Regions from separate parts of the Sporosarcina sp. Y838 genome, predicted to be linked through region 1. Evidence: predicted binding sites of a transcription regulator. Region 1 holds the regulator's gene; the other holds the start of a gene.

Evidence for each region. Region 1 encodes LexA, which represses DNA repair genes until DNA is damaged. Its sites were predicted from a motif close to CGAACATATGTTCG; they were not measured.
Region 2: a site for LexA is predicted at 13,592-13,605, ahead of AC1TO4_RS03815 (Y-family DNA polymerase). Genes of this name have one in related genera too.

Annotation. Positions count from the first base shown of each region.
Region 1 is NZ_JBXCJD010000001.1:510,658-527,348, reverse strand. It holds gene AC1TO4_RS02525 (response regulator) at 250-1,140, opposite strand; gene AC1TO4_RS02520 (ATP-binding protein) at 1,152-2,417, opposite strand; gene AC1TO4_RS02515 (alpha/beta-type small acid-soluble spore protein) at 2,625-2,897, shown strand; gene AC1TO4_RS02510 (DUF3886 domain-containing protein) at 3,046-3,297, opposite strand; gene AC1TO4_RS02505 (acetyl-CoA C-acetyltransferase) at 3,317-4,501, opposite strand; gene AC1TO4_RS02500 (hydroxymethylglutaryl-CoA lyase) at 4,579-5,481, shown strand; gene AC1TO4_RS02495 (alpha/beta hydrolase) at 5,497-6,423, shown strand; gene AC1TO4_RS02490 (YneF family protein) at 6,586-6,840, opposite strand; gene sirA (sporulation inhibitor of replication protein SirA) at 7,022-7,471, opposite strand; gene tkt (transketolase) at 7,651-9,657, opposite strand; gene AC1TO4_RS02475 (DUF896 domain-containing protein) at 9,733-9,966, opposite strand; gene AC1TO4_RS02470 (YneB family resolvase-like protein) at 10,031-10,693, opposite strand; gene yneA (cell division suppressor protein YneA) at 10,686-11,000, opposite strand; gene lexA (transcriptional repressor LexA) at 11,203-11,823, shown strand; gene AC1TO4_RS02455 (methionine gamma-lyase family protein) at 11,930-13,192, opposite strand; gene AC1TO4_RS02450 (trimeric intracellular cation channel family protein) at 13,334-13,933, shown strand; gene hfq (RNA chaperone Hfq) at 13,974-14,201, opposite strand; gene miaA (tRNA (adenosine(37)-N6)-dimethylallyltransferase MiaA) at 14,235-15,194, opposite strand; gene AC1TO4_RS02435 (alpha/beta fold hydrolase) at 15,187-16,113, opposite strand; gene glpK (glycerol kinase GlpK) at 16,531-16,691, opposite strand, start outside.
Region 2 is NZ_JBXCJD010000002.1:219,607-236,297, reverse strand. It holds partial or broken gene tnpC (IS66 family transposase) at 1-1,088, shown strand, start outside; gene AC1TO4_RS03870 (nucleotidyltransferase domain-containing protein) at 1,785-2,999, shown strand; gene AC1TO4_RS03865 (hypothetical protein) at 3,288-3,539, opposite strand; gene AC1TO4_RS03860 (helix-turn-helix domain-containing protein) at 4,152-4,553, opposite strand; gene AC1TO4_RS03855 (lasso peptide isopeptide bond-forming cyclase) at 5,297-7,237, shown strand; gene AC1TO4_RS03850 (paeninodin family lasso peptide) at 7,253-7,384, shown strand; gene AC1TO4_RS03845 (aldolase) at 7,626-8,564, shown strand; gene AC1TO4_RS03840 (lasso peptide biosynthesis PqqD family chaperone) at 8,554-8,844, shown strand; gene AC1TO4_RS03835 (lasso peptide biosynthesis B2 protein) at 8,877-9,347, shown strand; gene AC1TO4_RS03830 (ABC transporter ATP-binding protein) at 9,674-11,473, shown strand; gene AC1TO4_RS03825 (LCP family protein) at 11,654-12,616, shown strand; gene AC1TO4_RS03820 (hypothetical protein) at 13,211-13,402, shown strand; gene AC1TO4_RS03815 (Y-family DNA polymerase) at 13,687-14,943, shown strand; gene AC1TO4_RS03810 (YolD-like family protein) at 14,957-15,286, shown strand; gene AC1TO4_RS03805 (RNA-guided endonuclease InsQ/TnpB family protein) at 15,748-16,691, opposite strand, start outside.

The DNA.
Region 1 (16,691 bases):
AAATCCTCCTACTTAATGTAAAGCCATTGAAACTACTATGATGAAAAAAACAACTTCCCGCCAATTTGGTAGAAGTTGTTTTATCCATCTAATAGACTATAGACATTTTCCGACGGATTACCAAGGAATAACAAGCGCAGATGGAAGCCACCCACAATTCGCCGAAGAGCCTACCCTGGTGATTCCTCAGCACTAACGTTAGTTACGGACTTTTTCAGTGGCCTATTTTGATGTACGGAGTTTTGTTAGTCAGGATTGATTGTGCTTTTCAGCCGTATCGAGATACATCACTTGAAGGAATTTTTTTATATTTATTTTGACTTTCGTCAATTCATTGCTGTTTTCATCAATCTCTTTCATCCGCCGCCGTATTTCCTCAAATTCAAAGTAACGCGACGCATAGTACTCAAACTTTGGATTCATGTAATCGATTAAGCCAAGTGTTGCAAAGTTCGTGACTGCAGTAAGTATCGTTCTGCGGATCCGCTGCTCAATTGACTTACTTTCTTTCTTTATTTCTATATCATCAGTTTTATGTAAACTCGCTACCGTCTCATATAGGTCTTTCAAGGGTGGAAACTGAGTATCCGTCTGTTTACGATCCATTAAATGCTCCATCATTAAGACCATATCCTCACTACCTGGCTCACCGATAATGCCTAAATCATTTAACAACGCTAATACGATTTCTTTTATATTTTTCCTCTTAGGTTGAGCAATTGGCGTACCGATATGAGCTAACGATTCTCGGATGGACAGTAAAGACTTTCTTAGACGAGATGTTTCCGATAATTTTTTCAGGATACTCAGTACTTCAACGCGATTGATAGGCTTATGTATAAAGAACTCTACACCTTTTTCGTATGCTTCACCAACCATTTCTTTATTCACAATTTGCGAAATCATAATGAATTGGCCCTGAAACCCTTGCTTTCTTATTTGTTCCATCGTTTCGATTCCGTCTAATTCAGGCATTAGTAGGTCTATTAAGATGAAATCGGGATTTGTTGAATTTATAAGGGGAAGTGATTTTACTCCACTTTCTGCCTCACCAATTACGCTTCCCAGTTCGCCTTCCGTAATAATTTTCGCCAACATTTTCCGACTGGCTGTATCATCATCTACAATAAAATAACGCAACTCGATTCAACCTACTTTCTAATATTCTTCGTTGGAATTCGGAATCGAAAAACCGTTTCTTTGGCCGAAGATTCAACGCGAATCTGACCTTCAAGTGTTTGAATAATATGTTGCACATGAGACAATCCTATACCCGTTGCTGCGACACCATGATTATTAAATTTCGTCGTATAGCCCGCCTCAAAAATGATGGGCAAATCCGCTTCTAGAATTTCATTTCCAGTGTCTTTTAGTATGAAACAGGTATCGTCAATGTCCTCAAATATCGTTAATTCGATTTCACCGTGTTGGTCAATTGATTCTACTGCATTTGCGGTGAGGTTATTCAAAAGAGCAAGCAATGGGATTTGTTGATTTGTTTCAAAGTCAACAGTGAGTGATTGATGAAAAACGACTTTTTTCTTTAGCAGCATACTGTATTTTTCATTTGCAGTAACAACCAAGTTTAGCACTTCGGAAAGGTAGATGACATCATTTCTTTTTTCCGTAGAAATTTTTGAAATCCCGGAAAGAATGCGCTGAGCATCCTTTTTCACTTCGTGTATTTCTTGCGTAATTAGCAATGCTTGCACGCTTAAATCTTGAAGATTTTCCTTCTTCAATTTCCGATATAACTCATGGCTTGCTGCCGTAATTTGTTCGATATGATCTAATGACTTTTGCAGATAAAGACTTTCTGCATAAAGGTCTGCCCCCACTTCAAGCATTTCTGACATCTGTTTCTTTTGTTCCGAAACCGTAATCATGCTATAAAGTCCAACCACAATAAAGCTTCGAAATAAAGCCATCCCTCCTACCAAAGCCCACTCTTGACCACCTAAGTCAACATGTGTCGCTAATAAATAGCGCATTAAATGCTCCGCACTATTTCCAATGAATTCGAATAGGAAAGCCCATGCCCCTAAAAGCAATGGAGTTGCTTTGTATAATTCTATTTTAATAATGCTGAATCCAAGCGCGAATATAAAATAATACAAGAAGGAAGGAAAGTGAATTTGTAAACTTGTCATAAAAGAAACTGACTCATTCGTCAAATCGCCAATTAGTCGAAAACAAACGACTGTCATCCCCGTGATGAACCCCGTTCGAATCATAGGCACAATAGGACGAATGAGAAGTAGTAAAAAGAACGCTATACTGCCTAACCCGAAACGAAAATGCTCCCCGTTGAAAGGGGTTACTTTTATTTCACTGAAAATCGTGGTCAATAAAGCGATTAAAACGTAAGAAACGCTATTAACCCCGATAATTTTTTTAAGTTTAGTTATTGAAGACATTAATTTCTCCTTACCGACATGATTAAGCAACATATGCCCTGTCCAACTGTTTATTAATAATTATTATCGACCTATTCAATGAAAAATGGAAGGAAAGAATAGTTGGCTATTCGCGAAAATGCCTGCAGTATTCGAATTTTGACGTTTTTTTCATTATCTAGTTGTGATTTTCCCATTCTGGGAACACTACAATTGGGAGGAGATAAAATGGCAAGCAAAAATAAAATTTTAGTTCCTAGTGCAAGAGATGCGTTGGATCGACTAAAAGCAGATGTCATGAAAGCAGAAGGCTACGACATCGATACGTCTGAGCCTAATAACGTGAAATATGAAATAGCAAATGAACTAGGGATTCCATTGTCGAAAGGCTATAACGGAAAATTGACATCTGAAGAGGCAGGAAAAATTGGCGGCCCAATTGGCGGCAATATGGTAAAAGAAATGGTGAGGATGGCGCAAGAACAAATGTTGAAGAAATGAATCTAACGCTTGTCCCAGGCTACATGGGACAAGCGTTTTTTTGTTTGACACTTCAGTATTTTGGTTGAACTCCCTACCGCGTTCGTTGGACTACTCGGAAACCAGGCACATAGAAAAGCACCGACCAAATTGCGGCCGGTGCTTGTTATTAGGACTTCAAACCATCCTCTTCGTACTCTTTCAGAAGTTCTCCAAAGCTTTTGTTCTTCTCACGTTCTATCCGTTCGATGCGCAATTGCTCTTGGCGTTCTTCTTCTTTTGTTTCTTCAGTAGCTAACAAAGCCTTTTTTGCCGCTTTTAATTTTTCAAGAATGTCATCATCAAGTGCATCGGAAAATACCGATCCTTCATTGTTTCTCTTTTTTGGCTGTGGTACAGCTTGTTTACGTTTTTTAGCCATTTGTTTCACCTGCCTTCGTTCACCCGCGTTTAACGATTGTTGCGACGCCTTGTCCTCCGCCTATGCACAATGTAGCAAGACCGGTTTGCACATCACGACGTTTCATCTCGTGCAGAAGTGACACGAGGATACGCGCTCCACTCGCTCCGATTGGATGGCCAAGTGCGATTGCGCCGCCATTGACATTCAGTTTGGACTCTTCAAATTCAAGTTCTCTTCCAACTGCAATCGCTTGAGCCGCGAAAGCTTCATTCGCTTCAATTAAATCGATTTGGGATAGTTCCATATCTGCTTTATTGAGTGCTTTTTTAACTGCCTCGACTGGTCCCAGACCCATAACTGACGGATCAACACCTGCATTGCCATTCGCTACAATTGTTGCTAGCGGCGTCAAGCCAAGCTCGTCAGCTTTCTCTTTCGACATGATAACGAATGCTGCTGCACCATCGTTAATGCCTGATGCATTTCCTGCTGTTACACTACCATCTTTTTTGAATGCCGGGCGAAGTTTACCTAGCTTGTCAGCAGTCGTGCCTGCTTTGACGTATTCATCTTGATTGAAAATAATAGGGTCGCCTTTACGTTGTGGAATTTCAATCGCAACGATTTCTTCTGAGAAAGTCCCAGCTTCGATAGCGGCTGCCGCTTTTTGTTGTGATTTTGCTGAAAATTCATCTTGCTCTTCACGTGTAATCGAATAACGTTCACAGATGTTTTCCGCCGTCACACCCATATGGTAATCGTTGAATGCACACCATAGTCCATCTGAAATCATACTATCAATAATTTTCTGGTCACCCATTTTAAAGCCTTCACGACCGTTTTTCATTAAGAATGGCGCTTGGCTCATATTTTCCATGCCGCCTGCAACAATAATGTCTGCATCCCCTGCAATGATTGCCTGGCGAGCAAGATGAACAGCTTTTAACCCAGAACCGCATACTTTGTTAATTGTCAGAGCAGAAACCGCTTCTGGAAGTCCCGCTTTCATAGCAGCTTGCCGAGCTGGATTTTGTCCTAGCCCAGCTTGTAATACATTCCCCATGATTACTTCGTCAACACTGTCCGACGCCACTCCAGCACGTTTTAACGCCTCTTTTATGACCGTTGCCCCAAGATCTGTTGCTGGTACATCTTTCAACGAGCCAAGGAACGACCCGATTGCTGAACGAACTGCACTGACTATTACGACTTCTTTTGACATTTCTTTTTCCCCCAATTCTCTTTTTATGTTGCCTGTATATGCATCCCTTCATTACAATATACTAAAGGAGGGATGCTATGTTTAGTTTACCAAACATTTCTACAATAATCGAGGTTGGACCTCGCGATGGGTTACAAAATGAAAAAAAGTATGTCAATGACAATGACAAACTAGCATTTATTGAAGCTTTACAAGGGGCAGGTATTCAAGAAATGGAGCTGACTTCGTTTGTTTCACCGAAATGGGTGCCGCAAATGGCGGATGCACAAAAAATTGTTGAAAAGTCGAAGAAAGTCGGAAGACAATTCGTTCTTGCGCCAAATGACAAAGGTGCCGAGCTTGCGATTGAAGCAGGTGCTACTAGTATTGCCGTGTTCGTTGGGGTGAGCAATACTTTTAACATGAAAAACATTAACCGTTCTACGGATGAAAGCATCGAAGCACTCCAGCCCGTCTTTGAGAAATTAAAAAAAGATGGCATTTTTATCAGGGCTTGTATTTCAACCGCGTTTTATTGTCCGTATGAAGGGAAGATAGAGTTAGAGGATGTTGTTGCACTTTGCAAACGTTTTGTAGCGATGGGTGCGGATGAATTGAGTGTCGCGGATACTATCGGCAAAGCCAATCCCCGTGAAAGTTACCTATTGTTCAAGACATTGAAAGAGGTATTTCCAGACGTGTTGTTGACAGCTCATTTCCATGACACACGCAAAATGGCGATTGCCAATATTTTTGCTGCGCTGCAAGCAGGTATTGATCGGTTTGATACTTCTGCAGGTGGCCTAGGCGGCTGTCCATTCGCTCCAGGTGCAACAGGCAATGTAGCGACTGAAGATGTAGTGAATATGTTACATTCTCTAGGTATCGAAACGGGTATCGATGTAAAAAGGGTTTGTGAAGCAGTCCGAGTGATTGCGCCGCATGTGTCACGGCCAATTGACACAGGTATGTACAGATTGTTCGAAAACGGGCAATTGTAGAAGGAGTTGAGTGGTTTGAAACGGCGCGTTCTTTATCTCTCCGGTGTGATTTCCAGTGTTTTTACGGCTTTACTGACCATTTTCGGGGTTGTCGCAACGAATAAGCTAATGTTTTTAAAGTTGAAGGATTCCGATGTTATTTTGGAACGTGAAATCATTGCGAAACGATTTGATGAGAGATGGTATGAAACAGTACGTAAAGATAATATGTGGATTGAATCACCGAATGGGTATTTATTGAGAGCGATCTTTTTGAAGCCACTTGAAACAGCAAAAACGGTGATTATTTGCCACGGTGTTACTGAAAATAAAATTAATTCGATGAAGTATGCCCGTCTTTTTGAACGACTGGGTTACAATTCGGTCATATTCGATCATCGACGTCATGGAGATTCAGGGGGAAAAACGACGAGTTTCGGTTATTATGAAAAGATTGATTTACAAGCGATTGTTCATGCCGTACGTGAGCGGATTGGTAAAAGGGCCTTGCTCGGTATCCATGGCGAATCGATGGGAGCCGCTACGACATTATTGTATGCGGGTACGTATGAGGACGAAACAGATTTCCATATTGTCGATTGTCCATTTTCGGATTTCTCCGAACAAATTCTCCATATTTTACGAAAAAGTACACCTATCCGATCGACGATGGCTTTGCGGGTTGCAAATATTTTTCTCAAAATGCGTGACGGCTATACACTAAACCTGGTATCTCCTCGTGAAGTCGTGAAAAACATTACCAAACCCGTACTTTTCATTCACAGTATGGAAGATGATTTCATCCTTCCCTATATGACGCAGGAATTGTACGAGGCAAAACCTGGCGACAAAATGCTGAAATTGTTTCAAAATGGCATGCACGCCAAGTCGTTCAATGATAATCCAGTTCAATACGAAAAAACAGTGCAAGAGTTTCTAAGCCGTTTCGGTTTTTCGGATTAAAAAGAGAAAGTTCATTCGTCTAAGGATTCCGCTGGAACAGCACATGAATTTAGCCTAATCCCGTGGAATACACTTCATTGCTTAAGAAAAGGAGGCGATTCGTTCAAATTTGAACGAATTGCCTCCTTTTAGTTAACATACAGTCTATGGATAAGTACGTTTTTATTTTTTTGTTTCTTTCTTAACTTTTTTGTCTTTCTTGTCACTTACTTTGTTCATTTGAATCATCATTTGATTAATTTTTTTCTGGGAAGGTTTTTGTCCCATTTGCATCATCATCATACGTAACATGTCTTCATTAATTGGCGGGTTGTCTTTCAAATATTTCATCATATATTGACGTGCAATGAAAAATCCAAGGGCCAAACCTGCTAATAGCGCGACGATGATCAAAACAATCCACCATACAGTAGTCATCCGCTATACCTCCTCTATCTCTATTATTCGAGTTTACTCTACCATCAAGGATTATACAACAAAGCCGCAGTGAATAGCAATGGACCTAGCTATTAGATTTTATTTTTCTCGTTTTTCAGGCAAAAAAAAAGGCCCCTAAGTGAATATTTAGGCAGCCCCATTGGTATGTATGCCTACTCTTTCATAGGTATACATTTTCTTCATATGGACGAAATTCAGTTGTTTTAATTGGTTTAAGCCATCCCCACTCCCCATGCCCGTCCATGACTGCAAAGAAACGGTCGTCTGCACCCGACAAGGCTACAAATAAGTCCAAATCCAACATGCGCGATCCGTCACAAAGAACATTAAGTGAGTAAGTGGACAAGGAAATTAGTATGGAGCCTTTGACGGGGTGTGTCAGTTTATATTCCCCATCTCGCGTTTCAATCGATGAGAAACCTTTACCAAGGTTCGCGATAATTGCTTCATCAATCATTTCCGCTTCAAGTCTGTCACATAAGTAATGAACTTCCGGCATAGACTCAATCTCTTGTTCATCTTCTTTTAAAAGATCATATAATAACCGTTCGCGTCCAATGACGAATGGCTGGTACATCTCCTTTACCTTATAAATTCCATATGCTCTCAAAAACGCCACCCCCTACTAATAGATTACATTGATTGAGTCAAGAAAAGTGTCACATTGCGGAACGGAACGACACTATTACTGTCGGAAAATATGAATAACTGAATCTTTCGTCAAATGACAAAAAAAGCTGTACTGTCAGCCTGGTTTTTTTCCAGTCAAACAGTACAGCTTCATTTAAATTAGTTACTGATTAACATTTTAACTCTAGCTATTACATTCTCTTCAGTAAATCCAAATTCTTTGATGACAGTATCTCCCGGTGCACTTGCGCCAAATGTATCAATAGCGATGATTGCCCCTTCGTCACCAACATATTTATGCCAGCCAAGTGAGACGCCCATCTCAATACCAAGACGTTTTTTAACATCCTTAGGCAATACGCTTTGTTTGTATGCATCTTCTTGTTTCTCAAACAGATCCCATGAAGGCATAGATACTACCGCTACGTCTATTCCATCAGACAACAATTGCGCTTGTGCAGAAACTGCAAGACTCACTTCTGAACCAGTTGCAATTAAAATCGCATCTGCTTTGTCTTTGGTTGCTGGTGAAACGATATATGCACCCTTTTTAACGCCTTCCATCGCTAGTTCAGCCGATTTTGGAAGGACAGTCAAGTTTTGACGGGACAACACAAGTGCTGTCGGCGTATTTTTTGACGATACGGCAATGTTCCAAGCAGCTGCTGTTTCATTCGCATCTGCCGGACGGATAACAGAGAGTCCAGGCATTGCACGAAGGGAAGCCAAATGCTCGACCGGTTCATGCGTCGGACCATCTTCACCGACCGCTACGCTATCGTGTGTGAATACATATGTGACTGGTACACCCATCAGTGATGATAATCTAATTGCTGGACGCACGTAGTCACTGAACACGAAGAAAGTACCTCCGAATACTTGTAACCCGCCATGTAAAGCCATTCCGTTAAGCGCTGTACCCATTGCGAATTCACGAACACCAAACCATATATTACGTCCGCCATAATTAGATGGAAGGAAATCGCCTGCACCTTTAATTGTCGTTTTGTTCGAACCTGCTAGGTCTGCACTTCCGCCAAAGAACGAAGGAAGCTGTTTGGCAATTGCATTTATTGCTTCACCAGAAGCAGAACGTGTTGCGTGTGAAGAACCGGCTTCATAGGCGGGCAAAGATTTCTCGAAGCCTTCCGGTAATTTACGGTCAATTGCATCTTTCAATTGCTTCGCGAGATCTGAATGCTTTGCTTCGTAATCTGTAAATAGTTTGTTCCATTCCTGTTCTTTTTGCGCGCCTAATTTCTCTGCCGCCTCTTGGAATGTTTCATAGACACCTTCAGGAACATGGAAGTCTTCTTCAAATGTCCATTTGTAATATTCTTTTGTTAATTTCATTTCATCTTCGCCTAGTGGCATACCATGTGCATCTGATTTTCCGGATCTGTTCGGTGAACCATAACCGATGACTGTTTTAACTTCAATCATCGTCGGGCCTCCAACATTGCCTTTAGCTTCTTCAATTGCTGTTGAAACAAGGCCTATGTTGTTGCCATCTTCAACACGGATGTAATTCCATCCGTATGATTCAAAGCGTTTACGGATATTTTCAGAGAATGACATGTCTAGTTCACCATCAAGTGAAATATCATTGCTGTCATAAAGGACAATTAATTTATTCAATTGCAGGTGTCCAGCTAGTGAAATCGCTTCTCCCGCCACACCTTCCATGAGATCGCCGTCGCCGCAAAGCGCGTACGTGTAATGATCCACAACGTCAAAGTCAGTTTGATTGTATGTAGCAGCAAGGTGTTTTTCAGCCATTGCCATACCAACCGCCATACCAATCCCTTGTCCAAGCGGACCTGTCGTCGCTTCAACGCCTACCGTATGGCCATATTCAGGATGTCCAGGTGTTTTGGAGTTCCATTGTCTGAAGTTCTTGATTTCATCCATTGGGAGACCGTATCCACCTAGATGAAGGAGGCTATATAGAAGCATCGATCCATGTCCTGCTGAAAGTACGAATCGGTCGCGGTTAAACCACTGTGGGTTTGAAGGGTTATGATGCATATGTTTTGTCCATAGCGTATACGCCATTGGAGCTGCGCCCATCGGTAATCCCGGATGTCCGGAATTCGCTTTTTCGATTGCGTCAATTGAGAGTGTACGAATTGTGTTGATAGCTAGCTGGTCAATCTGTTGAGTCATTGTGTACATCCTTTCCCGTGATGTCTATTTATCTTCATATCCTAGTTTAGACAATCAGCGCGGTGATTGCAAAGTTCAATTTAGGTATTTGCCATTACGTGCGTTTTTCACCTTGTCGGGTGTCACGTCATTTCCTTCTGGATCAAGCACTTTGACATGCTCGATTGTGTCCCGCATCGATGAGCGAAATGTCTCAAGATATTCTTTCCGCAATTGTGTTTGTTCTTTAGCTTCTTCGATAGATAGACCTGTTGTTTTCGATTTCTTTGAGAGTTCATTAATTCGTTTGATTTTATCTGGTGATAGCATATTTTTTCCTCCATTTTGCGTTATAAATACAAACGTATACAAAAAAAACAGAAAGTGCAATAAATCAGACTCCCTGCTCTGTTTCATATTCTTTAAAGCGCCGATGGACAGTCGCTTTACTGATGTTATGACCGAGCCCTTTCAAGACGCCCGTAATTTCTTCATAAGTCAGCCCTTTTTCTCTCAAAGAGACAATTTCACTGATTGGCACTTCGATACGCTCTCGGCCTTCAACGTTTCCTCTGTTTTTCAAATTGCGTTCAGGACGATACCCCTCCCTGACAGCACGTTTCATGCCCCGTCTGATTTTGGCGTTGTGCACTTTCCGTTGATATTCTTCAACTACTGCCAAAATTTCAAGTAACATCGTATCCATTTCATTAAGTGCAATTGGCCCACTATCATTGCGTGAATAAACGGCTGTGTCAGTTTTCAACAACAGATGCAAAACAGCCATCCTAGCATTCCCACGTCCGAGCCTCGTCTCATCTTGTATCAGTACTGCATCTACTTCTTCATCGCGGATGTAATCCAGCATACTAAGCAATCCTTCTCGGTCAATGTCGTAACCGCTATGTTTGTCCTCGAATGTAGCAACAAGCTCTAAATTGAGTTCACTAGCCAAATCTTCAAGTTCCTCTTCTTGCCTCGTAAGTGATAGTTCCTGCGATTCTTTTTCTGTGCTCACTCGGCAATAAATGACGCACTTCTTTCGCGGCTCAGTCATCAGTACCACCGGCCAGTTGTACACTGTCGTCTTCATGTGTCTGTATAGTTGGCAAAAGCAAATCTTCTCCCTTCTTGATTGTTGCGGAGGACAGATTATTTAGAGTCATCACTTCTTTAATCCATTTCTCTGACGACATGTTTTTCGAGTGGTGAAATGCAAGGCCCCAGAGCGTGTCCCCTTCAGTAATTGTAATTGTAGTGACTTCAGCTTGCTTCGTTTCATATTTACCAACTCCTATAATTGCAAAACCTAAACATAAAATAACAATAAATATACCATAACCGTTGTTTTTAATGAAAGTCATCATTTTTCCCCCTTGCGAATGTTTGTTCGTATCACTGTTTTCATTATAGGAAATAAAAAACTGGATGTCAACACTTATTAGAACTTGTGTTTGCCATTACTATAGTGGGCTGATATAATGAATCTATTGAAATAACTCGAATTTCGGTGAGACTTTCACGATTTTTGATTGTTGTAAGAATTTTAGTTAAGGGGTGATTGTTGTGAAGAAAATCTCAAAAAGACAGGAAGACATTCTGACATTCATTAAATCAGAGGTAAAGAAAAAAGGGTATCCACCTTCCGTAAGGGAAATTGGGGAGGCTGTGGGGCTAGCTTCAAGTTCAACTGTTCACGGTCATCTAGCTCGTTTAGAAAGCAAGGGCTTCATTAGAAGAGACCCGACTAAACCTAGAGCAATCGAAGTCCTGGATCCTGAAGGGTTGGAAACGATGAAACCCGGAGTTCTACATGTCCCTCTTGTCGGTAAAGTTACTGCAGGTCTTCCGATTACAGCCATTGAAAACATTGAAGAGTACTTCCCTCTCCCTGAATCGTACGGCACTTCGGAGGACAACCTCTTTATGCTTGAGATTGTTGGGAATAGTATGATTGAAGCAGGAATCCTTAATGGTGATTATGTTATCGTTAAACAGCAACAGTCAGCTAATAATGGTGAGATTGTCGTAGCAATGACAGAAGACGATGAAGCGACGGTGAAACGGTTCTTCAAGGAAAAAAATTATTTCCGTCTTCAACCTGAAAATGAATCTATGGATCCAATCATTCTTGATAATGTATCGATACTCGGTAAAGTCGTTGGTGTTTATCGTACGATTCATTAAGGATAGACATGTAATTCCATGTTGAAGCTATCTGCAATGCAAGACAATCCAATACTCTCAGAAATGACAAAGAGCTATTCCTTTATTAAAAAGGAATAGCTCTTTGTCATTTCTCTATTAAGTTTTCCTTAACCAGTTTTCCAATGGATGACAACACAGCCACTTTCACATGCTCGTATGTGAGGCCGCCTTGAACGTATGCGGTATAAGGCGGCCTGATTGGACCATCTGCCGTAAGCTCGATGCTTGACCCTTGGATAAATGTACCAGCCGCCATGATCACATCGTCTGTATACCCCGGCATATAAGACGGCTCGGGTGCATAGTGGGCATTGATGGGCGAGTTCTGCTGAATTGATTGGCAGAACGCAATCATTTGACTGGCATTATTGAAAGATACAGACTGAATTAAATCAGTTCTTTTTTGCGTGTAATGCGGTGTTGTCTCGAGTCCAAAGCTTTCGAGGAGAGCAGCAGTGAAGAGCGCCCCTTTCACTGCCTGGCTAACAACATGCGGTGCTAGGAAAAATCCTTGGTACATTTCCCGTAAGGTATCAAGCGATGCCCCAGCTTCCGCTCCAAGACCAGGAGACGTCATTCGAAACGCACATTTCTCTACAAGATCTGCACGCCCGGCGATATAACCACCTGTTCTTGCAATGCCGCCACCTGGATTTTTAATGAGTGACCCTGCCATCAGATCAGCACCGACTTCTGTTGGCTCTTTCTCTTCGACAAATTCGCCATAGCAGTTGTCAACAAAGACAACTAGTTCGGGATTGATGGCTTTTACTTTACGAATCATTTCGCCGATTTCATCCACCATAAAGGACGGGCGATCTGAATACCCCTTTGACCGCTGGATTCCTATCATTTTTGTTTTAGCATGAATATTTTTCGAGACTTCTTCAAAATTGACCGTTCCATCATCATTTAGCTCAATGTGTTTATATGTAATGCCGTAATCCAGAAGTGATCCAGTATCTTTTCCTTTTCCTGATACGATGGATTCCAAGGTATCATAAGGTTTTCCTGTGATATAGAGTAGTTCGTCACCTGGGCGAAGAATTCCGAAAAGACTTATTGAAATTGCATGGGTTCCGGAAATAATCTGGTTGCGAACGAGACAGTCTTCAGTTTTGAATACATCAGCATAGACTTGTTCCAACACGTCACGCCCTGTATCATCGTAACCATACCCAGTTGTACCCAGCAAGTGAAAATCGCTAACCCTATTTTTACGGAATGCGTTCAGCACTTTCCGTTGATTGTAAAAAGCGGTTCTTTCAACACTTTTAAAAAAAGGTGCAAGTTTTTCTTCGATTCGTTCCGCATCTTCGAGTAATAAATCTTCTTGTTCAGTCACCATGATTGGTATTCCTCATCTCATTAAATAGTCACTATATATCTTATCAGTCTGTTCACGGAGGTCAATGTTTACAGAAGCGTTCATTGAAAAATCAGGAATACCTGTTAGAATTTTATGGGTCTATTGATTGGAGGGAGTACATTGGTATGGGACGTTTTTAGCTTGATTGGGACTGCGGCATTTGCTATTTCGGGTGCTATTGTTGCAATGGAGGAAGAATATGATATTTTTGGCGTTTATATCTTGGGGATAGTCACTGCTTTTGGCGGTGGTGCTGTTCGTAATATTTTGATAGGCGTGCCTGTTTCCGTTTTGTGGAATCAGGAGGTTCTCTTTATTGTGGCTTCCATTTTAATTACCGTTATTTTCTTTTTCTCAAGTGATCTCCTTGCTCATTGGAACAAATGGGGAAATTACTTTGATGCAATCGGGTTGGCTACGTTCGCCATTCAAGGTGCGATGTTTGCCATTCAATTAAACATGACGCTCTATGCAACTATAGTGGCAGCTGTTCTTACAGGAGCTGGCGGCGGTGTCATTCGGGACCTATTGGCTGGTCGGAAGCCACTTGTCTTTAAACGAGACTTCTATGCTGTGTGGGCTGCAGGCGCAGGTCTTGCGGTCGGACTCGGTCTGTATGAGTATGACATAGCCCTTTATGCACTGTTTGTATTAACCGCAGGGCTACGTATTATGTCGCTCATCTTCCAATGGAAACTACCAAACAGGAAATTATCCTAAAAAGGCGAAAATGGATTGTACCCTCCATTTTCGCCTTTTTTCATTCGAGCTCTTCTTTTAAAATGACTGGTTTCGATGGGACATATGTGGAAATCGCATGCTTGTAAATGAGTTGTTGTTTCCCGTCTGATTCAAGTAGAACGGTGTAATTATCATACGATTTTATAAGTCCTTTCAACTGAAATCCATTCAGTAAGAATACCGTTACAAATGTATTATTCTTTCGTAACGAGTTTAAAAAAGTTTCTTGCATGTTAACCTGTTTCATACGTCGAGTCCTCCAGTTGTCTTAACTATATTTCTATTGCCTACTTAACCTAATTCGACTTGGATGATTTAAATCCTTCATGATTGTCAAAATTTCCTTAACAATCTCATTTTTGTCTATGCTTGCGTCAAACCAGGCTATATCCAGCTTGTTGCGGAAATACGTCATTTGCCGTTTTGCGTAGTTGCGCGTATTTTTCTTAATCATTTCAACGGCTTCATCCAACGAGAGCATGTCTTCAATATATTGATGGAGTTCCTTATAGCCGATTGCCTGCACCGATTGTGTTCCGCGAATGCCTTCATGCCATAATCTAGTGGCTTCTTCGGTTAGGCCTTTTGCCATCATTATGTCTACACGCTGATTAATACGGTCATACAGCACGTCACGGTCCATTTCAAGGCCGACAATCAAATGTTCATAAAGAGAAGCGTGCCCTACCCCTTCTTCATGATCCCCTTTTGTCTTGCCAGTCACTTCGATAATTTCTAGTGCTCTGACAAGCCTGCGGTGATTATTTGGATGAATTTTTTCCGCGGTAGCCGGATCCAAACCTACAAGTTTTTCATAAAGCACCTGACCACCTTCTTCGGCCAGTTCCTGCTCGAGACGTTTCCTTACTTCTAAATCCGCAGCTTCTTCTGTAAACCGAAAATCGAAAAGAACCGATTGAATGTATAATCCTGTCCCCCCCGCGATAATCGGTGTTTTTCCTCGGTCGGTTATATTTTTTATCCACTTTCGGACCTGTGTTTGATATTCTGCAACAGAAAAAGGTTCGTCTGGCTCTAACACATCGAATAAATGATGGGGAACGCCTTCCATTTCTTCAACTGTGATTTTAGCAGTTCCGATATCCAGCCCTTTGTAGACTTGCATTGAATCACCGTTAATAATTTCTCCCCCAATGGCTTTGGCCAAACGAACACTGAGAGCCGTCTTTCCTGACGCTGTAGGGCCTACAATTGCGATTACTTCAGGATACTTATTCATTTTTCTCAATCCAATCTCCGACCGCTTTGAATACATGTTGTCGATTTGTTTCATGAAGCATTTCGTGTCTGCCGCCTTCAAATAACATAAGAGTCACGTCTTCCATATCTGCTTTTTCGTAGCGCTTCGCTACTTCCAAAACGCCTTTTCCATTGTTCCCCACGGGATCTTCATTTCCTGAAAAGAGGAAGACTGGAAGTTGTTTCGGGATTTTATTTATTTCATCTGAGGCATTAATTTCTCCAAGTCCTTTGAATAAATCTATGAAAAGTTGAGTTGTTGGGACAACTCCGCATTGAGGATCTACAATGTACTTCGCAACAGCTTCAGAATCTCTAGATAACCAATCAAAAGGAGTTTTTGGTTGGTCAACCGATTTATTGAATCCTCCGAAAACCAGTTTGTTCAGGAAGTGATTTTGTTGGTCAAAACCATTTTTCTTGCCTTGCAAATAAGCAACCCCCAGGCCCGCAAGACGGCTTGCACCTGGGTCTCCACCTGTCCCTGAAAATATGGCCATGTCTATTTCACTGCCATGCAGCTGAACATATCTTCTTGCAACAAACGACCCCATGCTATGACCAAATAGAATGAAACGAGGTGTAGGATATTGTGATCGAAAAGCGGAAATAATCTCGTATGTATCCTGCACAACACGGTCAAATCCAAGTACATCTGCAAAATAACCTTTTAACCCATTCATGGTAGCGGTTTTTCCGTGACCTCGATGGTCGTGCCCCGTAACGATGTATCCTCTACCCGTTAAATAATTTGCAAACTCTTCATATCTGCCAATATGCTCCGACATGCCATGAAGTAAATGGATATGCCCGACAGGCGTACCTGTGGGTTGCGCTATACATGTATTCAACCGAAAACCATCTGTCATTTCAATTGTCAATTCCTTAATGATGAACACCTTCTTTCACTTTGGCTTCAGCAAGTGGACAGTTCAGTTCGTTCAAATAGCGTACTCATTCGCGCTGACTCATATGAAAGGAGTTTCGCCATATACACTGTAACTGTCTCTTAAAACATTTCTACAATATACCGCCTGTTGAGTGGAAAACGAATCAATCTATATCAATATGAACACCTTTCGTCAAACGTAGTCTCTTCATACTGGATAGTTCATTTTTTCCACGCAACCTATCAACCCAAGGGTCTTTTTCGGCTACAGACTCACATAGTTGTTATAAACAACTTAACCTACCGTGTACAAGCTTTGTGGACCGACTGGATGTGCCTGCTACAAAATCCTGCATCAACCATAGAGCGACTGATAAACCGCGTATAACTGCATCCAGTGCAATCTCCTGTCCTGGTAATTCCTACATCAAAGTTTAAAGATGCGCGTAGCCTCTACAGCTTTTTTCCAACCCCTATACAGCTGATCCCGTTCTTCAGTTTGCATTGTAGGTGAATATGTTTTCTCTTTTGTCCATAACGTTTCGACATCTTCGAGTGTACCGAAAAAGCCTGTTGCGATTCCCGCTA
Region 2 (16,691 bases), on a different contig from region 1:
GCATACATATGAATGCAATGAATGTAAACGAGATGTCTCCCAGCCCGCACAAATGAAACGGGGAAAAGCTCCTTATTCAGCTATCCAACGGAGCCTTGCCGGTCCAAGTGTACTCGCTAAAGTGATCTATGATAAATTTGTGCAGTATCTCCCCCTTTACCGTCAGGTGAAGGAATGGATTCGTTATGGTTTGGAGACCAATGATAAGAATCTATCGAACTGGGTCATTCGCGTCGCCGGTTTATGATCGAATGAAAGAATGGATGATGATAAAAAACGTTCTGCATGTAGATGAAACATACGCTCAAATTATCCGTCGTTCCGATGGAAAGTCGGGTCAGACCAACGCCTATAATTGGGTGTATCGCACGGTGCCAAGTCAGGGACCCGTCATTACGCTATTCCAAAGCTCATTATCTCGTGCGAGATCAGTATTAGAAACTTTCACGCAGGGATTCAAGGGGACGATGGTGTGTGATGGATATTCTGCTTATGGGAACTTGGCAAATGTTACATTTGCCAACTGTTGGGCTCATGTTCGACGTTATTGGTTAAAAGCGGATAGCAAAAACGGACAACTCGGTGTAAGTTATTGCGATAAATTATACCAGTTGGAACGAAAGTTCAAACACTTATCTCCGAGCAAACGCCGAAAAATGCGGAAGAAATATTCGAAGCCGATTGTGAAGGAATTCTTCCAATGGATAGATACGTCGCCCTTCTTTGGTAAAAGTGCACTCGCGATAGCGGCAGAATATACCTTAAAGAGAGCGGACGGATTACAAGCATTTTTGTTTGATGGTCGGATTGAAATCGACAATAACTCTGCCGAAAATGCCATTCGTCCCAATGTAATCGGGAGAAAAAATTGGATGCATTCCGTTAGTGAGGCTGGGGCAAGGGCAAACGCAAACGCTATTTGTTTGAGTCTCGCAGAGACAGCAAAAAGTAATGGCATCGATTTCTATGAATACCTGAAGAAGCTACTGATAGATCTGCCAAATTTGGATATCCATCAGAATCCCAAAATTTTGGATCAGTATTTACCCTGGTCAAAGGTGATCCAGACAACATGCAGCAAGCCATAAAATAAGCCGCCTATTCGATTTGAAAAATCGTCATAGACGGCTATTTGTCATGCACGCCAAAGAAGTGTGCTTTTTTTATAGTTCGGGCTTACGATAGTCTGGAATTTTAGTGAGAATAACTTTTGTTGTGTGGTCTTATTAATTAATATTATTTAACTATTATGCCTCAGTTGTAGCTTATACAACTGAGGCTATTATTTGACTGGAATAAATAAACTGAATACTTAGTTACTTATTGGCGAAGCCTAAGGCTTCATGTGCCTTTATTGATAGAATTTTGGGTGCCTGTATATAAACTAATTTCAGGTATGATTATAGCCAATGAAATGTACCATCCATGACATGTTTTTTACGAACGAATAACAATAAATGTACCAGTAAACGACAGGCATTTACCACTTATGCGTGAATGTCTGATCTTTGTTCCTATATTGCGTGGTTTAACCTACATAACTTTACAAATCACTATTTTATTTTGCAAAGTTGAAAATAAAAGAAGGTAATCTCATTTATGTGTCGAATTGGGATGAATAGGAAAAGGTTTGCGGTGTATTGAGAGTAGATTCATAGTTGTGTGTGAAATTGAATCCAAATAAACGAATTATAACAAGTTACTATTTGAAAGATGACAGTACATAGAAACTACTCGAAGATGCGCCCCTTGTCAAAAAACTATGGAAAAGGAGGAAACGGGTAATGGATAACAATTATAATCTTGATCAGTCGTTTATTCCAAAGGAATTAAAATTATTACTTCAAATTATGCAATCAGAAAAATCCGGATATCTAGGAAGCCACTATGATGACTTTCTCACAGGAATTGACTGGGAGTTATTCCTTCAATTGGTCAGGCATCATCGGATTTACCCATTGATTTATTCAAAACTGAGTAACATGGATGAGAAATTAATCCCTTTACATGTACTTCATACCTTGTCCGAAGAGTACAAGGCAAATACGTTTCAAATGCTTAACTTAAGTGGGGAAATGGAACGGATTAGTAAAATATTTACCGAAAATAGGATTCGGTCTATTTTTTTGAAGGGTCCGGTAATTGCAGACGCGATATTTGGCGATATTTCCCTCAGGACCTCCAAAGATTTAGATGTTTTGGTACCCAAATTGGATGTTAACAAAACTGAAGAACTATTATTAATTTGTGGATATGAAAAAGAGGAGACGCATACTACATTTAAAATGGACATGTGGAGAGCTCACCATGTATGTTATTACCATTCTCAAAAGAGAATTCAAATTGAAATTCATTGGAGAATCTATCCACCCCCGGCGAAAGAGCCTAGTTTTGATGAATTGTGGGAGAGAAAAAGGCTTAGTACGCTCACAAGCTACCCTGTCTATTTCCTTGGAGAAGAGGATTTATTTTTATTCCTTGTTGGTCATGGGGCCAAGCATGGGTGGTTTCGTCTTCGGTGGTTGGCTGATATTGACCAAATCATAAGGAATAAAGACGTTCCATCAATGGTGAAATATGAACGTCATTTAGTAGGCCAAGCGCTCATTTTATCGTCTCAGCTATTTAACACCCAAATACCTGAAGAGTTAGCACCACTTACAGCAAAAAAACGTTCAAGAAAACTAGCTAGACTGTCAATATATTATCTTGTGAACAAGGGTCATTTCATGATTAATCAATCGTCCAAAGATCTTTTAGATAATAATGAAAGGATTCATAAGGCTCATATAATGTCATTCATGCATTATGAATACTCAGTGAAAACCAATATCCAGAAAGCCATTTTTGTTTTACAATTATTTCGTCCGAGTTCCAGGGATATCAAGTTACTGAATTTACCTAAGTCTCTTTACTTTTTATACTTTCCGTTACGGCCTTTATTATGGTTATTGAGAAGGTCTAGTAAGTTTACGAATATACTAGAAGGAAATAAATGATAGTAATGGGTATTCGAAAAAGGTTGTATCATGTCAAATAAGCTCAATATTTAGGCGCCCATTTTATTCTTAGCGAATAAAATGGGCGCCTAATTTGTTTTGGTGCATCGAGATAACGATCGTTGCTTTTATGGTTTTGCCATTAGTGCTAGAAGGAAAAAATGAATATTTGGATTGCCGATTATTATTGGTGTAATGAACTGAACTGAAAAGTGGATTTGAAAAAGCGGTAATGAAATTCATTCATCTACCGCAAGTCAAATTTAGTTGAAATTGGAGTAATAACCGTTAAATCAATTGTCGTAATGCTGAATAGTAAAGATCATCTTCTTTTTCATATGCTAGGGGAATAGTTTCACCATTGTCGTTTACGAACAGCATCTTATCCCGATGTATTTTTCCACTAATAATCGAGAAGGAATGACTATTATCTTGTACCATTGACTTCGCAAAATGAACGACATCATGAATATGGGAAGATAATTCATTGTAATTGGTAAAAATGTAATAGTCATTCACCATATAAGCTTTGATTGTCATCACCAACTTCTATCGATTAAGTACGGCAATATGTAACTCTATTGCTTTAACGAGTGTATGAATGGCATTTGCAATTTCATGCTTGACATAAGCCTTATTCAAGGCGAAAATCTTTCTTTATCCGGGTAGAATTTACGAAGCTCAACTAGATGACTGAGAATTTCTCCCATCCCAGTTAAAGTGTGAATAGGGAAAATAATCTAATACCATAATTAAACTACATTTAGGAATTTCTTTCAACGATTCTTTATACCTGTTGTTAATAGATATAAAATATTTACTGGATTGAATCTTTATACCTATTGTAATTATATGTGAAGATTACTTTCTTGGAAATGCATACACGTTTCCGATTGAACCTGAATCTGTTTTTCCGTTTCGTTCAATTGGTCAAATGAATTCTTTAGAAAAAACCATTTGGCTTAATTATATATACATGCGGTTAGTCACTCTTTTGATGAAAATAGGGGATCTGTAAAGGCATCAGGGGTCTATTCATAATACGGTGCTGGAGGAAGTATTATTATCCGAAAAAAAACACCTTCTCTTGTATTTTATGGATTGCACCATTTACAAGTAAAGTGTTTTTTTATGGGGCATAAAATAAGATACTTATTCGGATTCCCTTAATCCAGACATGGTTTGTAGAAAAGCAATAAGTGCTATTTTATCGGCATTTTGGAGTTCGAGGCCTTGATATGTCACCGGCATCTTCATAATGTTCTCCATTGCAAATTGTTCTGCGCATTTTGGATGATCACCGACATACTTCTCGACCCGTTGCTTCGCCGTTTCGTGTTGCTCCGGGAGAAACCCCGCAAGCATGAGTAGCTCATCCATATCAGCGTCCAGTGGAGTTGAAAGAGAATAAATGGATTCCCTAGAAGGATTATACCTACCTTTTTCCAAAGAAGCGATAAAGGAATAACTTAAGCTCGATCTTTCAGCTAAATGTCGCAAAGTTAATTTTTTTTCCTTACGTAGTTGATGTATTCGATTTCCAAATTTGTTCAAATAAAATCACATCCATATCCATTTTATTCCATTTGTGATTAAACGATACAACATAATTACCCCGATTCTCTGGGATGCAGGAAAATCACGAATTAAATTGGAAAGGTACCTACATACATAATAAACCAAGAACATGAAAAGTAATAGAATAATATTGCGGAAAACAATGAAATTTGTCATATTAAGCCGAATGTACTAGTAATCCCTGTCGAAAGTCTGTTGATTTATTAAGAAAAGAAAAAAGAAGTATAAAAAACTCGCACTTTGGGTTGACGTGATAAATAAAAAAAGATACAATGTGTTGTAATACGAAACAAAAGAGGGTTATGTGGTAGAATACTTAAATTATTGACTAACAAAGTTTAAGGTATTCCTCAAGAAGAAACGAAGATACATATCGGTATTGGTTGAACAGCCCTCTCAAGAATAGAAGATGCGGCATACTTTCCAAGTACCAAGACGATAAAAAAATATCGGATTACTTTAATGTATCGATTGGTGATTTTTTAAATACTAATGTTTCGCAAAACAGCACAAAGGTCATGTTGAGGACGGATCAATATGATGGTTTGCTGAGGGCAAATGAATAAATGACTTCTGATTGGAATATCGTTGAAATAAGAGTGGCAAAGTATGGCGTGAATGATCGGCGCTATGTCGATAGATACCATACTGTCTAGTTATCTTTAAAAGGGTACATAAAAAAACATATAATTGCCTAAACGAGGAAGGGGGAGAGGAATATGAGTGCTATAACCGGTATTTATCATTTAAATGGAGAGCCAATACATATCCAGCAGGGCCGTGATTTGATGAAGGCTTTACAGAAGTACCCTGCTGATGCGATTCAAACATGGCACTCGGAAAATATTTTTCTCGGATGTCACGCCCAATGGATTACCCCTGAATCTGTAGGAGAACAGCTTCCGTTTTACGATTATGAAAGACAGTGTGTCATTACTTCAGATGCAATTATTGATAATCGAAAAGAATTATTTGGGAGATTACAAATTGAACCATCGTATCAAAAGCAAATCACAGACAGTGAACTCATTTTACGTGCTTACTATAAATGGCAGGACGACGTCCCAAAATACTTGGTAGGTGATTTTGCCTTTATGATTTGGGATCAGAAACAACAAAGGCTTTTCGGGGCTAGGGATTTCTCGGGAAGTCGAACGCTGTATTATCACAAAAGCTATGACAAGTTTGCGTTCTGTACAACAATTGAACCTTTATTCGTATTGCCGTTTGTTGAAAAAAAACTAAATGAACAATGGTTGGCGCAGTATCTAGCGATAGCTGGAATGGTTGATGCGGTTGATTCCGCCATAACACCCTATCAACATATCGAACAAGTACCACCATCGCATAGCATTTTGATAGAGAAAAATAAGATTACACTTAATCGATATTCTTTTGTAACTAAAGAAAAGACACTCAAGTTAAAGTCAAATGATGAATATGTCGAAGCTTTTCAAAGTGTCTTTCAGGAAGCTGTGACCTCACGTTTAAGGACACATCGAAACGTTGGGTCACAGTTGAGTGGAGGCCTAGATTCAGGAGCTGTTGTTGGCTTTGCCGCAAGGGAGCTACAAAGGGAAAACAAACCGTTACATACATTTAGTTATATTCCTCCCGATGATTTTAAGGACTTTACACCAAAACATTTACAAGCAGATGAAAGGCCCTATATTAAATCCACAGTCGATTATGTCGGGGGGATTACCGATCATTACTGTGAATTTAAAGGGAAAGACTCATATTCCGAAATCGATGACTTTCTTGATATTCTAGAAATGCCTTACAAATTTTTTGAAAACTCATTCTGGTTGAAAGGGATGTTTGAAAAAGCGCAGGAAGCAGATGTTGCTGTCTTGTTGAATGGGGATCGAGGGAATTTTACAGTTTCTTGGGGATCTTCTTTGGGGTATTATTCTCTCCTTTTCAAGCGATTGAAGTGGGTTCAACTCTATCAAGAATTGCTTCACTATCGGAATAAGGTGGGGGGGTCTCGATTAGATAACTTGAAGACTATTGCAAGAATGGGGTTACCTATTATTGATCGACTCATTCCAGGAGGCACATCCTATAAAGTTCCGGATCTCATCAATCCTATGTTTGCTAAAAAGATGGATGTTTATTCTACATTTGAAAGATATGGGATTGATCATACGGGTTGGTATGCCAGAGCGGATATGTTTGCAGAGAGAAAAAAGCACTTTGAAGATGTCTTTCAATGGAATTCTGGTAGCACCCTTGCATCAAAACTTTCTTTACGTCACTCCTTATGGAAACGGGACCCCACCAATGATCTACGTGTCATCCAATTTTGTTTATCGCTTCCTGAAAGTCAATACGTCCAACAAGGAGTCGATCGTGCACTGATCCGGAGAGCGACAGAAAATTATTTACCAGATCAGGTTCGGTTAAATCAGCGTATTAGAGGCGTCCAAGGGGTTGATTGGATTCATCGTATGACTCCCAATTGGGATGTATTTAGAGCGGAAGTGCAGCAGCTTCGTTCCGATCAAAGAGCCTTAGAGTATTTAGATGGACGAGCTTTACAGGCGGCCTTAGTTAAGCTTGAACAACCGCCGGTGGCTGAATATGCCACCGATCCTGACTATAAATTTTTAATGCGTGCTTTAATTGTTTATCGGTTCTTAAAAAAGTTTGATTGAAAGGAGGTGATACATATGAAAAAGGAATGGAAAAAACCTGAATTAGAAGTGCTGAATGTAAATGAGACAATGCTTGGAGCCGACGGTGAGTACACTGATGCTGCATTTCCAGATAACACTCCAAGAGGGAAATTAACTTTTAGTTAAGCGAAATGGATTGTTTGTTTCATGATCTCCGTCAATCTAAATCTGTTTGGATTTCATACATATGGAATCCTATAGGTGGTTATGGTCTAAGCCCCCTATCCTATGGAGAATAGGGGCTTAACCTGATTAGTGGGAGATGCTTTTTGTTTTTACCTTCATTCGTAAAAGGATCTGTCTTCGTATTTGACTATACGAAGGGGGTACTTTGTTGAAATACCGGGTAAGGAAAGGGATTATTTATATGCTTAGTAAAAAGAACTTTGCTTTCAGAGCGTTTGGATTAACGATTTCAAGCGAAATTCCTTTACCGGAATTACCCCAACTTAGTGGAGTGGGGAGTGCAACCGATATTATTATTGAACGAGCGGACCTCTCGGCGGTATGGGCTGAGCATTCGGTTTCCGAAGAAGACTTTGTCATTAAAAAAGATTGGCTTCTGTTTCATGTAGCTGAAACAGCATTTTTTTTGATTCAACAGGGGCGTAAAATCGTCGTCTCCCCAATATATGGATCCGATGAAGATGAAATCCGCCTTTATATTCTTGGGACCTGTATGGGTGCCATCTTATTGCAACGAAAAATCCTTCCGTTACATGGGAGTGCGATTGCTATAGATGGAAAGGCTTACGCCATTGTAGGTGATTCCGGTGCAGGGAAATCTACCCTGGCTTCTGCATTTTTAAAAAAGGGCTATCAATTGTTAAGTGATGATGTGATACCGGTAACTTTGAATCATGCGAATGTGCCAATTGTAACGCCAGCTTATCCACAACAAAAATTATGGTTGGAAAGCTTAGAGCAGTTCGGAATGGAATCTACGAATTATCAACGGCTTTTTGTTAGAGAAACAAAATTCGCCGTTCCTGTTGAATCGCAGTTTGCTACCGAATCCCTACCACTTGCCGGGATATTCGAGTTAGTCAAAGGGGATCATCAGGAAATTAACATTCAACCGATTGAAAACCTGGAACGGTTTTATAAATTGTATACCCACACCTATCGCAATTTCTTTATACAACGTTCTGGTTTAATGGAATGGCATTTTGATATATCTTCTAAAATGATGAATAAAATAGATTTTCATCATATTAGCCGACCAACAACACGTTTTACGGCTAATGAGTTAGTCGAACTTATTTTAACTACACTAAAGATGGAGGAGAACGTATATGGTTACTAGTCAAAAAGGCATAAATAATTCTCTATTTAGTCAACAACCAGGAAACATCGTAAGTGATATGGATGGCGAAAAAGTGATGTTAAGCATTCAAAGTGGGAAATATTATAATCTAGGGGCATTAGGCGGGGAGATATGGGACCTCATAAAAGAACCCATTTCAATTGAAGCGGTAGTCACTACCTTACAGTCACGCTATGACGTTGAACGAACGCAGTGTGAAGAACAAGTTAATGCCTTTTTAACTCAATTGCTCGAAGAAGGATTGATCAACGAAAACTAGTAGATTTATGACTGTCACTTTGGGAGGAAACAATGAGCATGTTAAAAAGCGTTCGTTCATTTTTAAGATTAAATATGAAAACCAAATTACTCCTTATTGAGGCTTACTTTCATTTAGGAAGGGGACGTTACCTGAAGAGCATTCCGTTTTCTAAAGTGGCTCCTTCCCTCGGTGAAGAAATGAAAGAAACGTCTTTTTCTCCACTTACATCGAACAAAGAGGAATTAGCGCGCATATCTAAAGCCATTCAACTTATGAGTCGCTATACTTTTTGGGAAAGTCAATGTCTTGTCAAGGCAATTGCTGGCATGAAAATGCTCGAAAAGCGAAATATTGAAAGCACTCTTTACTTGGGAACTGCAAAAGATGAAAAGGGACAACTTATTGCACATGCCTGGTTACGTAGTGGGCCCTTTTATGTATCAGGTGCTGAAGTGATGGAAAGGTTTACGGTTGTTGCAAAATTCGCCAAAGAAACTAACGGAAATAGGCTGGAAGAATAACATGGATCATGTTTCTGGTGATGTAAAGATCATTAATCCATTTTATATCTGCATATGTTGGACAGGTCATATTGATTACTAGTGAATCGTTCACTATTAAGATGTTTGGGCTGCATATTGGGTTTAGGCGCTGTAAACCATTCCTTTTCTATCCCGGCTCAAAAGTTCGTTGAATTGCTTTTCCCATTCCAAAGTTTTCCGTATCTTTATAAACTCCCGCGCTTCTCCCATCCTCTAGAATTCTTGCCTCGAATAAACAGGCTTTGTTGTCATTACAAAATGTAGGTGAAACATGGGATTAAGGCTTACGATTGGAGGATCTAACTTTGAAGTATCTCTTGCACTTTACAAAACAAATACATGATTATTCAGGAAAATTTCTCTATATCAATCTTATTTGTATGATGTTAATTGGCCTATTGGAAAGTGCAGGGATCTTTTTAATAATCCCACTGATTGGTTTAACAGGCATATTGGATGTTAGCACAGAAGAAATTTCATTTTTAAGTTGGATGACTGAATTGTTTTCAGGAATTCCTGAAAATATCAGTCTCATTATCATATTGGGCGTTTACGTATTATTAATGGTGGGGCAAAGTATCTTTAAACGAAATCAAACAATCTTAGGTGCGAAAATCCAACAAGGTTTTATTCGACAATTAAAAGAACAAACCTATAGAAGTTTGCTTCAAGCTAATTGGGGATTTTATCTCAAAAAAAGGAAATCCGACATTATTAATATCATGACAAATGAAATGTTTAACGTAAGTGCAGGCATTTCTTTGTTTTTACAGTTTATATCTTCGCTCATTTTTACGTGCATTCAAATCGCGATAGCATTTTATTTATCCGTAAAAATGACGAGTTTTATTTTACTTTTCGGATTAATTCTTATCCTTTTTTCCAAAAAGTTTATTAGAAGGTCTCAATCATTAGGAAAGGAAACAGTTGAGTTAACACAAACCTACTTAGCGGGCATCACGGATCACTTTAACGGCATTAAGGATATTAAAAGTAATTCATTAGAGGAACCTCATTTGAATTGGTTTTTCTCCTTAACTAAAAGGATGGAGCAAAATCGGATTCAATTAACGACTGTAAATACAACCTCGCAAATGATTTTTAAAATAGTCTCTGCCTTTTTAATTGTAACTTTTGTATTTCTATCAATCAAAATGTTCACAGCCCAACCAGCACAAATCATGTTGATTATGATAATTTTCTCAAGGTTATGGCCACGGATAACGAGCATTCAATCTAATTTAGAGCAATTAGGAGCCACTATTCCATCTTTTAAAGCACTATTGGATTTACAAAATGAATGTTTGGAAGAGAGAGAGCTGCATAATACAGATTATAAAAATGTTAAGCCAGCCGAGATAAAACATGGATTATACTGTCGGAATGTTTCCTTTAAATACAATCAAAATGAAGATACGTATGCGCTGAAAAAAATAGACGTGCACATACCGGCTAACCGTATGACAGCTATAGTAGGCGCATCAGGGGCCGGGAAAAGTACATTAATTGATCTATTAATGGGTTTAAATCAAGCGGATCAGGGAGTGGTCACCATTGACCATGATCCACTTACCGAGGATAACTTAGTTTCATTGAGGAAATCGATTAGTTATATTCCGCAGGATCCATTTCTGTTTAACGCAACCATTCGAGAGAACTTAATGATCATTGACTCCGATGCAAGCCAAGAGGACATTTGGGTGGCTTTGGAGTTCGCCGCAGCCGCTGAATTTGTAAGAAAGCTTCCACAAGGGCTAGATACACTTATAGGTGATAGAGGAATTCGACTATCGGGTGGAGAAAGGCAGCGACTTGTATTGGCTCGGGCCATACTAAGGAAACCATCAATCTTAGTGTTAGATGAAGCAACAAGTGCATTAGACATAGAGAACGAGGCGAAAATTCAAGGTGCCATCGAGAGGTTAAAAGGAACGATGACCATTATCGTGATTGCCCACCGCTTATCTACAATTCGTAACGCGGATCAGGTATTGGTAATGAAGGAGGGCGAGATTATTCAAGCAGGTGAATATAACCAACTAGCGCGAGAAAAAGAAGGGGTGTTTGGAAATCTACTGGATATCCAAATGCAAACAACCATGTGATATTGATAATGTTAACACCCTTGAGGATTTGAGGGATAAATGAGTAGCCTTTCCCTTTAAAGATTTGTGTGTCCAATGATCTTGCTTCTATGGACAATAAAGCCCGCCGATCTATTTTAATCGTATTCGACGAAGTGGTAGCCCAGAAAAATACTCAGACAAGGGTAGGTGGACTTATTTATGAAAAGTAGCAGAAGAAGAAAAATACTAGGAATCTCATCTTTAGCAATTATATGTATGATCGGAGCCGGGATACTGTATTGGCACTATCAATACAAGAGCGGGGTATCACTCGCGAGTGAAGGTCTGGATCAGATTGAAGTTCCTCCGACATTTGAGCAGTTTAAAGGTGCGAAGCTGCAAACTGACGAGATGAATGTTCTCTTATTGGGAAGTGATGCCCACAAGGATGAAAACGGAAGATCAGATACGTTAATGATCGCGCATTACAATCAAACGACCGATGACATAAAATTAGTTTCCATCATGAGAGATACGTATGTGGATATACCCGAGTATGGGAAACAAAAAATCAATGCTGCATTCGCTTTCGGCGGTCCGGAACTTGTAAGGAAAACGATTAAGCAAAACTTTGATATCGATGTGCAATACTATGCAACTGTCAACTTTACTGGTTTTCCGGAAATTATAGATGTGATTGCCCCTGATGGGATAGAGGTTGAGATACCCTCTCCAATCGCTAACGGAGCAGGAACGAAAATTCAACCAGGCAAACAAGTTTTACATGGAGACGAGTTATTAGAATATGTTCGTTTTCGTAATGATGATCAAAGTGATTTTGGGCGAGTGGAACGGCAACAAGAAGTGCTCTCAAAAGTGAAGGACCAAGCTGTTAGTTTTCATACACTACTAAATTTACCAAAGCTACTCGGCATTATGGAACCTTATATTGATACTAACATTAACAAGCAGACACTATTTAAAATGGGGAAAGGTTTACTCCCCGGGAAATCCGATATGAAGACGTTACGGATCCCAATTGCGAATTCCTATGAAGATGAACGTGTGGCGGCAGGAGCCGTTCTTAGTATTGACCTTGAGAAGAATAAACAGGCGCTACAGCAGTTCTTATCATCTGAGGATGCAATCGAAAGTAATGTGGTAGTTGAAAATGAAAAATGAAGATGAAATCCGGTACGTATAGTTAGTTGGTGGAGCGGGTTCTGGGTATATCCAAAGCTGTGATGGCTTTTCCACCCTCTTCCAGTCGATTGTTTATTCGAGTGTGTGATCGATTGCCATTGTGTTGTGTCTAGCATAGGTACCCTTCATCGACTTTAGTGCGTACCTCGATCACAACAATGGTTGTTTTTATATCGACCTTAGCTATTTAATTCAATTATATCTAAAATACAGAATTTATAGATTAGGCATTAGAAATAAATATAATACAGCTTTATATCAGCTAGATAAAGGAGGATTCTCGTGAGGAAATGGATTGGGAAATGGAAGTGTAAGTTTTCAGGGTATCATCGGTTGAGTTATTACTCAAATCGCTGCAACCGTTGTGGATATGTTAAGACAAAGTAGGGGCTGTGAGATTTTATCCGATACGCTGCAATTATATATTAATAAGGTGTGGATTAGGTATTTACTTTAATATCTAATCCCGTTTAAATTATTGTATAATTTCGCGAATTAAGTGTTATTGCGTGTTACTGATTTTAAATTGTTCGATACGCAGGTACCGACCACTAATAGACGAGGGGATACAATGTGACTAGTGCAACCGATTGTAATACAAATGCAAGTTTAACCCAAGGACATTTTAGAAGGTTAATTGAGAAGGAGTATGGTCCTAACAGTAACACCCATTATCGTGAGGCAAACTTTACGAATAATAATGGTGGTTTAGAATTAGTATTAACAAAGAACTATAATGAAAAACAGGCAATAAAATTTATTTAATTGGATAATATTGACGATGTGGAAGAAAGTATTATATATGCAATAAAGAACTTTTTTTAGTTGAAATTAAATTCAGGTACCCACTGGCGTTGCATCGTATTCATAAATAGGTACCGATTTTAAGTCGGACGCTTAGCAAAGAGCTCACTTCTGGTAACTCTTGTTAAGTGTTTATTTGCCGTTGTAATACGAACGTACATTCCGTATACTGATTAAAAGAGGAGGGAACAGATGTGCGTGTTGAATTGGTTAAGTCGATGGATCGGAATGATGTCTTAGATATGATGGACTACAGCGCGTTTCCAAACAAACAAATCGCCTGTATCGACATGATGAGTTTCTACGCTAGTTGCATGGCGTCGATACACAATTTGGATGTCCGTACTGTTCCTATCGCGGTGGTCGGTAATTTCAAACAAAAGGGGAGTGTTGTGCTGGCTGCATCACCCCCGATGAAGAAGCGATTTAGAGTGAAAACGGGAACGAGGCTTTTTGAAATTCCGGATCACCCCGATATTCGTTTGTTCGAACCGAAGATGGCCTTTTTTCTAGAAATGTCTATGTCTATTACTCGTATCCTCCACAAATATGTTCCAGCAGAAGCCATTCACGTTTACAGTGTGGACGAATCTTTTGTAGATCTATCGGGTACTGAGAAGCTATGGGGCGATCCGGTAGAAACGATTAAAGAAATACAAGCAGAAATACTTGAAACGTTAAATTTACCGTCCACAGTTGGAATGGGTCCGAATATGTTGATGGCGAAGCTTGCGCTTGATCTAGAAGCGAAGAAAACAAGTTTTGCGAAGTGGGAATTTGAGGATGTACCGTCGAAGCTATGGCCTGTTGCACCGTTGAGTGAAATGTGGGGAATTGGTCGACAGACGGAGAAAACTTTGAATAATATGGGTATCTTCTCAGTTGGCGATCTTGCGCACACTTCGCTTGAACGGCTTGAGAAGAAGTTCGGTGTAATGGGAAATCAATACTATCATCACGCCTGGGGAATTGACCTGTCTGAGTTGGGCGCACCTTTGCTGGAAGGTCAAGTGAAGAGCTATGGTAAGGGTCAAACGCTTTATAGGGATTATGTAACCCGGGAGTCTGTGCTGGTGGTCATTCTAGAAATGTGTGAAGATGTATCTCGTCGTGCAAGGATGGCTGGGAAAGAGGGCAGGACCGTACATCTGGGGATAGAATATAGCAAGCATGCTTTGGGTGGTGGATTTAGTCGGTCGTTATCAATCGAGGAAGCTACAAACGATACGATGAAAATCTACCGGACATGTGTGGCTCTTTTCGACAAATTTTATGATGATCGTCCCGTACGGAAAATTAGTATCTCAATTACCAATCTAGAAGATGAAACATCCATGCAGTTGAGTTTATTCGATGGGAATAAGTTGAGAAACCGTGAGTTAGGCGCAGTTATGGATAGCATTCGGAATAAGTATGGATCCACAGCTATATTGAGGGCTGTGTCTCTAACGGATGACGGGACCGCAATCGGACGCTCTAAATTGGTTGGCGGACATAAGTAAGGGGAGGTATAGCATGATTCGAGATCGCGGAAATATGAAATGGACGGCATTGATGTTGCCGGAGCATATTGTAGAATTGAGAAATTGGATGGATCAGGAGCATTATGTTGAATGCCCGGAGCTCAGTGAGTGGGATTTGCAATCTATCCAGGAAGAAATCGAAGTAGCGTATAAACGCAAATGCCAAACGTTGATTAAGACTTGGAAGGACGGAAAGATTATGACACGCGGAGCCATAGTAGAAGTAATTGATGTGCAGTCTAGCTGTATTGTGCTCGATAACCCCTTTGGACCTGAAAGGATTTCATTTTCAGATATAGTTAGCGTGCAGTGTATGGAATGAAAAACAACGAACCATGACCGCTTATATATCGTTAAGGACCGCCCGAATCCCGCGGCCGACCGCTCAAAATTTCAGGTACCTGTGCAAGAAACCACTCTGGAAATTCACTACAATTACATATTTATAAAACGTGGATTAGGTATTTACTTCAATATCTAATCTTCTTTGCGTTTTTATACAAATGGGTGAATTGTTCGTTGTTGGTTTTTGCACAGGCATCTACTCTTGTTCACAAGCAGTTCTTTACTCTGTCCCTAGGCTTACTAGTATACTTAACTGATGATGAATGCTCCCCCGCCTAAAATGCTAACGCATTTTTGAGGAAGGGGTTTCTGTCGTGTCGATGTATTCTCTTAATATCTAAGCGAACCTAAACGATTAACGAGCAGTGGGGCTGTCACATTGGCGGTCTACTAACGCCCAGACCCTCTATCCCATTGGTCTTGCCGTAGGGACTTCTTTTATATAACAATTGATTTTGGGTTCCAAACATTCACTGTTTCAATATTGAAATCAGTTTCTTTTGTTGACCTATACAATGCTTTCTTCAAAATATTTGCGGCACCATTCACATCAGCGTTGATTAACAAATTTCGACCCGAGCAATACAGACCTCTTTTAATACGCTTACCAGAGAACGGTTTCTTCGTATCACTTTCGCCATAAGTGGGAATATCGTCACCATCAAGAAAACTAGCTTTGGAGGTGTAGGATTCCTCAGCTAAAACAACATTAATTCCATATTGCGCAGCTTTATAGTCAATCATGTTGATAAGCAAGCTATGTGGAACACTAACAAATGATTGGTTATTCTGTTTCCCGATATTGATTTGTTGTTTCCAATCTTTGTTTTTACCGATGATGATTGTGTTCGTTTTCTCTTCCAGTGCGATTTTAACGATAGTGGTGCTTGCTTTGTGAAATATATCTTTGATTTTCAAATGTCTTTTTTGATGTAATCTTTCCAACTGTTTAGAGGTGTAAAAGCCTTGATTTGGTTGTTTTCCTTGTCTTAAAATGCCAAGGAAATGTGCTTTTTGTTTATTGAAATATTGATTGACAGATTTGACGTTTTTGCCCTTGACTAAAAGAGGTCTACGACCCGTGTTAGTCACAATGGTTGCAAGATTATCAATGCCTAAATCAATACTCGTGAATCTACCGTTATCTTCTAATTGAATTATTTTGGAAGGGACTTCCATTACTAATTCAACAACATATTGGTTGTATTTTGGAATCACACGAACTTGTTTCAACCTACCATCAGCACAACCCAATTTTCCAATGGTCAATTGTTCCTTTGTCTTTGGGAACTTTAAAAACTGATTATTTTTTATGACACAATCTTGGTTTGTGAAAGTAATTTCTTTCATGGACGCACGACTGTAAGTAGGTATTTTGGGAG